Regions from separate parts of the Kocuria sp. CPCC 205263 genome, predicted to be linked through region 2. Evidence: predicted binding sites of a transcription regulator. Region 2 holds the regulator's gene; the other holds the start of a gene.
The links. The regulator HrcA, encoded in region 2, represses chaperone genes, less so after heat shock. The targets are predictions, from matches to a motif close to TTNGCACTCGNNNNNNNCGAGTGCNAA.
Positions count from the first base shown of each region.

Region 1: the regulator HrcA is predicted to act here: its motif matches at 1,769-1,795, upstream of groES (co-chaperone GroES).

Region 1 is NZ_JAVKPV010000005.1:12,136-16,546, forward strand. It holds gene RF647_RS08900 (ABC transporter permease) at 1-452, opposite strand, end outside; gene RF647_RS08905 (siderophore ABC transporter substrate-binding protein) at 534-1,529, opposite strand; gene groES (co-chaperone GroES) at 1,961-2,257, shown strand; gene groL (chaperonin GroEL) at 2,416-4,023, shown strand; gene RF647_RS08920 (acyltransferase family protein) at 4,197-4,411, shown strand, end outside.
Region 2 is NZ_JAVKPV010000003.1:341,061-345,471, reverse strand. It holds gene RF647_RS06370 (GerMN domain-containing protein) at 1-156, shown strand, start outside; gene RF647_RS06365 (16S rRNA (uracil(1498)-N(3))-methyltransferase) at 173-952, opposite strand; gene dnaJ (molecular chaperone DnaJ) at 949-2,100, opposite strand; gene hrcA (heat-inducible transcriptional repressor HrcA) at 2,173-3,180, opposite strand; gene RF647_RS06350 (DUF3097 domain-containing protein) at 3,355-4,218, shown strand; gene RF647_RS06345 (DUF4870 domain-containing protein) at 4,374-4,411, shown strand, end outside.

The DNA.
Region 1 (4,411 bases), on a different contig from region 2:
CCGACGATGGGCACGATGAGGGAGGAGCGCAGGGAGACGCGGCGCAGGAAGAGGAAGAAGACCATGGTCCCGATGAAGGCCGCGGTCACGGCGCCGAGCATCCGGGTGAGGACCGTGGCGGTGGGCACCAGGAGCATGACGAGCAGCAGCCCGAGCCCCGCCCACTCGGTGGTGCCCGTCGTGGTGGGCTCCACGAAGCGGTTCTGCGTGAGCAGCTGCATCACCAGGCCGGACATGGACATGGCGGCGCCGGCGAGCACCAGGGCGATGGTGCGGGGGATCCGCGTGATCGCGAACATTTCGTCGCCGTCCTCGGCGCCGAAGACGTCGTAGACCCCCGTGAGGAGGGACGCGGCCAGCAGCGCGAGGACGCCGAGCGCACCGAGCAGCAGCTTCCAGTCGAACAGCGAGCCCTTGCTCGCCGCGGGGGGTTTCGACACGATCGTCGACATGGGGTCAGTCCTTCCTCCGGCCTCGTGCCCGGCGGACGGCGGTGGTGGGGCGGACCCCGCCACCGCCGTCCGGACGATGGGTCAGTCCTGCGCGCCCATGGCGTCGGCCAGGGTGTCGAAGAACTCGGTGTAGGTCTGGATGCCCTCGTTGGTGTAGGTGTCCCGGGGCATGTAGACGACCTGGCCCTCCTGCACCGCGGTGACGTTCTGCAGAGCCGCGGCGTTCTCGATGACCTCCTGCGCCGGGGTGTACTCCGGGTCCTCGGCGGAGATCGCGGCGTCGCGGTCCAGCACGAGGATCCAGTCGGGGTTCGAGTCGGCGATCGCCTCCACGGAGATGTCGTCGCCCTGGTGGTCGTCGCTGGCGCCCTCGACCTCGAGGGCCGGTGCGAAGTCGAAGATCTCGAACAGCGGGCCCAGGGTGCGTCCGTTGCCCGGGGCGATGAAGCCGATCTCGCCGCCGGAGACGGTGACGGCCATGACTGTGTCGCCGGGCCGGTAGCCGTCGACGACGCGCTGCATCGCCGCGTCGAAGTCGCCGTTGATCTGCTCGGCCTCGTCCTCGCGGTCGAAGATCTGGCCCAGGACGGAGGTCTGCCGCTTCAGCTCCTCGTCGAAGGGCTCGTCCTCCCGCGGGTCCAGCTCGACGATGGTGGCCTCCGGCACCAGGTCGGCGAAGTCCTCGCGGTAGTCGGCGAAGCGCTGGCCGTTGACGATGAGGTCGGGGTCCGCGGCGACGACGGCCTCGAGGTCGGGCTCGCGGTGGTTGCCGAGGTCGACGACGGACTCGTCGTCGGCGTAGGCGATGGTGTCCGGCATGAGGGCGCGCGGGGCCGCCGCCAGTTCGACGTCCCACTCGGCGAGCGTCTCGAAGGTGCGGTTGTCGGTGGCGACGACGGACGCCGGCGGGGCCTCGACCGTCTGCGTGCCGTAGTTGTCCTCGACCTCGACCGTGGCGGCGGAGGGGGCGGACGACTCCGCGGAGGCGGCCTCGTCGCCCTGGGCCGTGCCGCAGGCGGTGAGGGTGAGGACACCGGCGACGGCCAGGAGGGCAACCGGGTGCTGGGTGCGGTTCATGGTCTTCCTTCGTGCAGAGGACGCCGGCGTGCTCCGGGGTGGAGGACGCCGGCGGGATCCGATGGGCGCGACGCACCTGCGCACGGATGCGCCGGGACGTCGAGGAGGGCACCGCTGCTCGGCCGAGGTAAGGGTTGCCTTACCGCTCAACCTAGAGGGTCGGGCGGGCGTGAGGCAAATCATTGGCGAACACCGGCGTGACCTAATTCCTGTCGGACGCTCCCGCGAGGGTCGGTGCGCTGGCACTCGCCTTGACCGACTGCCAGCCCGCTCCTACAGTTGGCCTTGGCACTCTCCGGGTGAGGGTGCTAAGGGCCAGGCGATCGACCGGCACCGCGACGACGGTCGGTGCGCCGATCGGCCCGAAGCGCGACGGCGGGCTCCGCCCGCGGTCGCCCACCGTTTTCCACCCCTACAGACAAGGAGAGATCGTGTCGGTCTCCATCAAGCCTCTCGAGGATCGCATCGTCGTCCAGCCGCTCGCCGCTGAGCAGACCACCGCGTCCGGTCTCGTCATCCCGGACACCGCCAAGGAGAAGCCCCAGGAGGGCAAGGTCCTGGCGGTCGGCCCCGGTCGTGTCGACGACTCCGGCAACCGCATCCCGGTCGACGTCCAGGAGGGCGACGTCGTGATCTTCTCGAAGTACGGCGGCACCGAGGTCAAGTACAACGGCGAGGAGTACCTGGTCCTCCCGGCCCGCGACGTGCTCGCCGTCGTCGTCAAGTAGACCGGGCCGCACCGACCCGGCGCAGACCGCGCAGTCCTGACGAAGGGTGCCCGCCGCACGCCCCGCTGTTCCGGCGGGCCCGCGGCGGGCACCCTTCGCCGATCCAGACCCCGAAACCCGCTGGCGACCCCAGCCACCCCAGAAGGAGCTCTTCGCCCATGGCCAAGCAGCTGGCGTTCGACGACGCCGCCCGCAAGTCCCTCGAGAACGGCGTCAACAAGCTCGCCGACACCGTCAAGGTCACCCTCGGCCCGCGCGGGCGCAACGTGGTGCTCGACAAGAAGTGGGGCGCCCCCACGATCACCAACGACGGCGTGACCATCGCCCGCGAGGTCGAGCTCGACGACCCGTACGAGAACCTCGGCGCCCAGCTCGCCAAGGAGGTGGCGACCAAGACCAACGACGTCGCCGGCGACGGCACCACCACCGCCACCGTGCTCGCCCAGGCGCTCGTCAAGGAGGGCCTGCGCAACGTGGCCGCCGGCGCCGACCCGCTGAGCCTCAAGCGCGGCATCGAGAAGGCCGTCGAGGCCGTCTCCGAGCGCCTGCTCGAGAACGCCCGCCCGGTGGAGGGCACCAACGTCGCCCACGTGGCGACCATCTCGGCGCAGGACCCGGCGATCGGCGAGCTCATCGCCCGGGCCTTCGAGACCGTCGGCAAGGACGGCGTCATCACGATCGAGGACGGCTCGAGCACCGAGGTCGAGCTCGACGTCACCGAGGGCATGCAGTTCGACAAGGGCTACCTGTCCCCGTCCTTCGTGACCGACGCCGAACGCCAGGAAGCGGTCATGGAGAACTCCCTGGTGCTGCTGTACCAGGGCAAGATCTCCTCGGTGCCGGAGCTCATGCCCGTGCTGGAGAAGGTCCTCCAGGCCAAGAAGCCGCTGACCATCATCGCGGAGGACGTCGAGGGCGAGGCCCTGTCCACCCTCGTGGTCAACCGGCTGCGCGGCACCCTCGACGTCGTGGCCCTCAAGGCCCCCGGCTTCGGCGACCGCCGCAAGGCGATCATGCAGGACCTCGCCGTCCTCACCGGCGGCCAGCTCATCACCAGCGAGCTGGGCATCAGCCTCGACCAGGTCACCCTGGAGCAGCTGGGCACCGCCCGGCGCGTCACGGTCACCAAGAACACCACCACCCTGGTCGACGGCGGGGGCACCCCGGCCGAGATCCAGGACCGGGTCGCCACGATCCGCGCCGAGGTGGAGCGCACCGACTCCGAGTGGGACCGCGAGAAGCTCCAGGAGCGGCTCGCCCGCCTGGCCGGCGGCGTCTCCGTGATCAAGGTCGGCGCCGCCACCGAGGTCGAGGCCAAGGAGCGCAAGCACCGCATCGAGGACGCCGTCTCCGCGACCCGCGCGGCCCTCGAGGAGGGCATCGTCGCCGGTGGCGGCACCGCCCTCGTGCAGGCCGCGAAGGTCCTCGACGAGTCCGACCTCGGGCTCACCGGGGACGCCGCGACCGCGCTCGGCATCGTCCGCCGCGCGCTGCGGCAGCCGCTGTACTGGATCGCCCAGAACGCCGGTCAGGACGGGGCCGTGGTCGCCTCCCGCGTCGCCGAGCTCGAGGCCGGGCACGGCTACGACGCCGCCACCGACGAGTACGTCGAGATGGTCGGCGCGGGCATCATCGACCCCGTCAAGGTCACCCGCTCGGCGCTGCAGAACGCCGCGTCCATCGCGGCGCTCGTGCTGACCACCGAGACGCTCGTGACGGACAAGCCCGCCGACGACGAGGGGCACGGCCACGGCCACCAGCACTGACGGCCGGCACTGACGGCCGGCGCCGAGCCGGCTCGCCCCGCGGACCCGTCCCACCACCGGTGGGGCGGGTCCGTCGCCGTCTCCGGGGGCCGCCCCGGCGCCTCCGGTAGAGTGCGGGGGTCCGCACGACCACTGCCGCGCCCCCGGCGGCACGGTGTTCCCAGGAGATGCCCATGACGACCCTCGGCGCGCAGCGCACGCCCACCGGCGTCGAGCCGGACACGGCCCGGCGGGTGGCCCGCTACGCCGGGTTCCGTCCGGAGGTGCAGGGGCTGCGCTTCGTCGCGGTGCTGCTCGTGGTGGTCTACCACGTGTTCCTGGACCGGGTGTCTGGGGGAGTGGACATCTTCCTGCTGATCTCCGCCTTCTTCCTCACGCTGTCCTTCGT
Region 2 (4,411 bases):
GGCGCGGCGGACGAGGTCCCCCGGGGCGACGGGACCTCCGGGTTCCGGGCCGAGCTCGAGCTGGAGCCGGGCCCCTACGTGGTGACGGTCGTCGGCCGGGACGCCGAGGGCGGGACCGTGCGCGACGACAAGGACGTGGAGGTCGTCCCCGGCTGAACCGGCCGCCCGGGCCTCAGGAGGTCCCGGACGCCCAGCGGCCGAGCGCGGCGCTGAGCACCGCCAGCGCGGCCGGTCCGGCGGTGGAGCTGCGCAGCACCTCCGGGCCGAGCCGGACTGCGAGGGCCCCCGCCCCGGCCAGGACCTCGAGCTCCGCCGGTGCGACGCCCCCCTCGGGGCCCACCACCAGGACGATCCGCTCGGCCCCCGCCCACGGGGCGCCGGCGGCGCCGGCCAGGTCGGCGAGGGAGTCGTGCGCCTCCTCGTGCAGGACGAGGCCGCGGGTCCCCGGCTCCCCGAGCAGGCGGGCGAGCTCGCGGGTGGTGGACAGGGGCAGCACCTCGGGCCAGACGGCCCGCCGCGACTGCTTGGCGGCCGCCGCGACGGTGTGCACCCACTTCTCGTGGCTCTTGGCGGCGCGCTCCTTCTTCCACCGCACGATGGAACGGTCGGCCTGCCAGGGCACCACGGCGTCGACGCCCAGCTCGGTGGCCGTCTCCACGGCCAGCAGGTCCCGGTCGCCCTTCGCGAGGGCCTGGGCGAGGACGAGCCGGGGCGTGCGGGCGGGCTCGGTGGTCACCGAGACCACGCCGACCTCCATGCTGTCCCGGTCCCCCGCGCGCAGCTCCCCGGTGGCCCGGGTCCCCGCGCCGTCGACGAGCTCGAGCCGCTCACCGGGCGCGAGCCGGCGCACGGTGACGGCGTGCCGGGCCTCCGGGCCGGTGACGGTGAGCGCCGCCCCGGGGCCGAGACCCGCGAGCCGGCCCGGCTCGACCTTGAAGACCGGCAGGCTCACAGGTCGGAGAACCGGTCCTTGAGCCGGGAGAAGAAGCCGCCGGAGCCGGCCGGGGAGTTCAGGGTGGTGCCGGTGGACTGGTCCTCACCGCGCAGCCGGGACAGCTGCTCGAGCAGCTCGCGCTGCTCGTCGTCGAGCGCCGTGGGGGTCTCGACCTCGAGGTGGACGAACAGCTCGCCCCGGCCGCCGCCGCGCAGCCGGGTGGCCCCGAGCTCGTGCAGGGTGACGGTGTGGCCGGTCTGCGTGCCGGGGGCGACGGGCACCTCGCGCTCGCCGTCGAAGGTCTCGAGGGTCACGGTGGTGCCGAGGGCCGCGGAGGTCATGGGCACCCGGACGCGGGCGTGCAGGTCGTCGCCCTGGCGCTCGAACGTGGGGTCGGGATCGACCTTGAGCTCCACGTAGAGGTCGCCGTTCGGCCCGCCGGCGGTGCCGGCCTCGCCCTGACCCGAGAGGCGGATCCGGTTGCCGGTCGAGACGCCGGCGGGGATCTTGACGGTCAGCGGGCGGCGGTCGCGCACGCGGCCCTCGCCGTAGCACTCGTGGCACGGGTGCTTGATGACGGTGCCGAAGCCCTGGCAGGTGGCGCACGGCGCCGCCGTGACCACGGTGCCGAGGATCGACTGGACCTGGCGCTGCACCTGGCCGGATCCGTGGCAGACGTCGCAGGTCTCGGGCTGGGTGCCCGCCTGGCAGCAGGTGCCGTCGCAGGTGGGGCAGACCACGGCGGTGTCCACGGTGATCTTCTTCTCCGTGCCGAAGACCGCGTCCCGGAGGGTGACCCGGACGTTGATCAGGGCGTCCTGGCCCTGGCGGGTGCGGGACGCGGGTCCGCGCCGGCCGGAGCCGGCGCTGCCGGCGCCCTGGAAGAAGGTGTCGAAGATGTCGGCGAAGCCGAACCCCGTGCCGGGGAAGCCCCCGCCGAAGCCGGTGTCGGTGCCGTTCTCGTTGCCGGTCGCGTCGTAGACGCGCCGCTTCTCGGGGTCGGAGAGGACGTCGTTGGCGTGGGAGAGGCGCTTGAAGTCCTCGGCGGCCTCCGGGCCGGGGTTGACGTCGGGGTGCAGCCGGCGGGCCTTCTTGCGGTAGGCCTTCTTGATCTCTTCCTGGCTGGCGTCCCGGGACACGCCCAGGGTCTCGTAGTGATCGCTCACCGTGGTCCGTTCTGTCGAGAGGTCTGTGGTGGGTTTCGCTGGTGGGCCCCGGTGGACGGGGCCCGCGGGGGCTCAGCCCCCGAGGATACGGGAGAGGTAGCGGGCGACGGCGCGCACGGCGGCCATCGTGGACGGGTAGTCCATGCGCATGGGGCCCACGACCCCCACCTTGGACTGCGGCCCGTAGCCGGTGGCGACGACGGCGGCCTCGGACAGGGGGCCCTCGGCGTTCTCCGTGCCGATCCGCACGGCCACCCCGCGGGCGTCCTGCTCCATCTCGGAGAGCAGCCGGAGCATCACCACCTGCTCCTCGAGGGCCTCGAGGACCGGGCCGATGCTCAGGTGGAAGTCCCCGGTGGAGCGGGCGAGGTTGGCGGTGCCGGCCATGACCATGCGGTGCTCGGCCCCGCCCGCCGCGAGGGCGCCGACGGCCTCCCCCACGGCGGCGGCGGCCGGCTGCAGCGGCGGGGCGGTGCTCGCGGTCATCGCCGCGAGGGCGTCCGGCACCGCGGTCAGGGAGCGCCCGACCACGGCGGCCAGCACCCGGGCGCGCAGCTCGAGCAGCTGGGACTCCTCGAGCGGCGCCCGCAGCACGGCGACGCGCTGCGCCACCCGGCCGTTGGTCGGGATGAGCACCACCAGCACCCGGCCGGCGCCGAGGTCCACGACCTCGACGTGGCGCACGGTGACCCCGGAGGCGTGCGGGTACTGCACGACCGCGACCTGCTGGGTGAGCTGCGCGAGCAGCCGCACGGTGCGCTCCATGACGTCGTCGATGTCCGCGGCGTCGTCCAGCAGCCGCTGGATGGCCCGCCGTTCCGGGCCCGAGAGCGGCTTGACGGCCGCGATCTGGTCGACGAACGTGCGGTAGCCCTTGTCCGTGGGGATCCGGCCCGAGCTCGTGTGGGGGGCCATGATCAGGCCCTCCTCCTCGAGCGCGGCCATGTCGTTGCGCACGGTGGCCGAGGAGACGCCGAGCCGGTGCCGGTCCACGAGGGCCTTGGAGCCGACCGGCTCGCGGAAGTGCACGTAGTCCTCCACGATGGCCTGCAGGATCTGCAGTCGTCTCGGATGGTTCACGTCGCTCCTCCCCGGTTCGTCCACGCCCCCGAAGATGCCCTGGCACTCGGGTGGCCGCAGTGCCAACGGCGTCCAGTGTAGCCCCCGTGTCCGACGGCCGGTCGCCCCCGCGGTTTGGTACGCTTCCGGCTGATCCGCGCCGGACGCGCGGCACCGCGACCCGGGAGGACGACCATGAGCCACCACGGCTGGGGGCCGCGCAGCCTCGACGACGACGCCCTCGCCCGCCGCCGGCCGGTCTCCTCGGAGGTCCCGGTCGCCCCGGGGATGCTCCTGGAGGACGTCACGACCGGCTGGGTCGGCGCGGTCGTGTCCCTGGAGACCATCGGCGGGATGCGCGTGCTGGGGCTCGAGGACCGGAGGGGGCGGGTCAAGGCGTTCCCCCTGGGGCCGGGGTTCCTGCTCGAGGGCGAGCCCGTGGTCGTCGTCGAGCCCCGCCGGGCCCCCGCGGCGCGCAAGCCCTCCCGCACGCGCTCGGGCTCCGTGGCCGTCGAGGGGCTGCGCGCGAGCACCGCGAAGGCCTCCCGGGTGTGGGTCGAGGGCTACCACGACGCCGAGCTGGTGGCCAAGGTGTGGGGCCACGACCTGGCGGTCGAGGGCATCGTCGTGGAGCCGCTGCACGGCATCGACGACCTGCCCGCCGCCGTGCGGGAGTTCGGGCCGGGCCCTGGGCGACGGCTCGGCATCCTCGTCGACCACCTCGTGGCCGGCTCCAAGGAGTCGAGGATCGCCGCGGAGACCATGCGCCTGCCCGGCGCCGCGGGCAACGTCCTGGTGCTGGGCCACCCCTACGTCGACATCTGGCAGGCGGTCAGGCCGCGCACCCTCGGCATCGACGCCTGGCCCGTGGTCCCGCGCGGCACGGACTGGAAGACCGGCACCGCCGCCGCCCTCGGGTGGCCGCACCGCACCCCCGGCGACCTCGGCCGGGCCTGGCAGCACATCCTGTCCCGCGTGGACAGCTACGCCGACCTCGAGCCGTCCCTGCTGGGCCGGGTCGAGGAGCTCATCGACTTCCTCACCGCCCCCGGGGCCTGACCCGCCGCTCCGCGTGCACGGGCAACGCCCAGCAGATCGTCACAAAGGCACACGTGCGCGGGGCCGATCCTCCGCCCTCCGGGCCGGTCGATAGGATGGTCGTGTCCCACCCACCGTCCGCGGCCCCGCCGCGGTCCCACCGCCGAAGGACATCCGTGCCCGTGCAGACCGACCCCCGATCGAGCCGCGACAA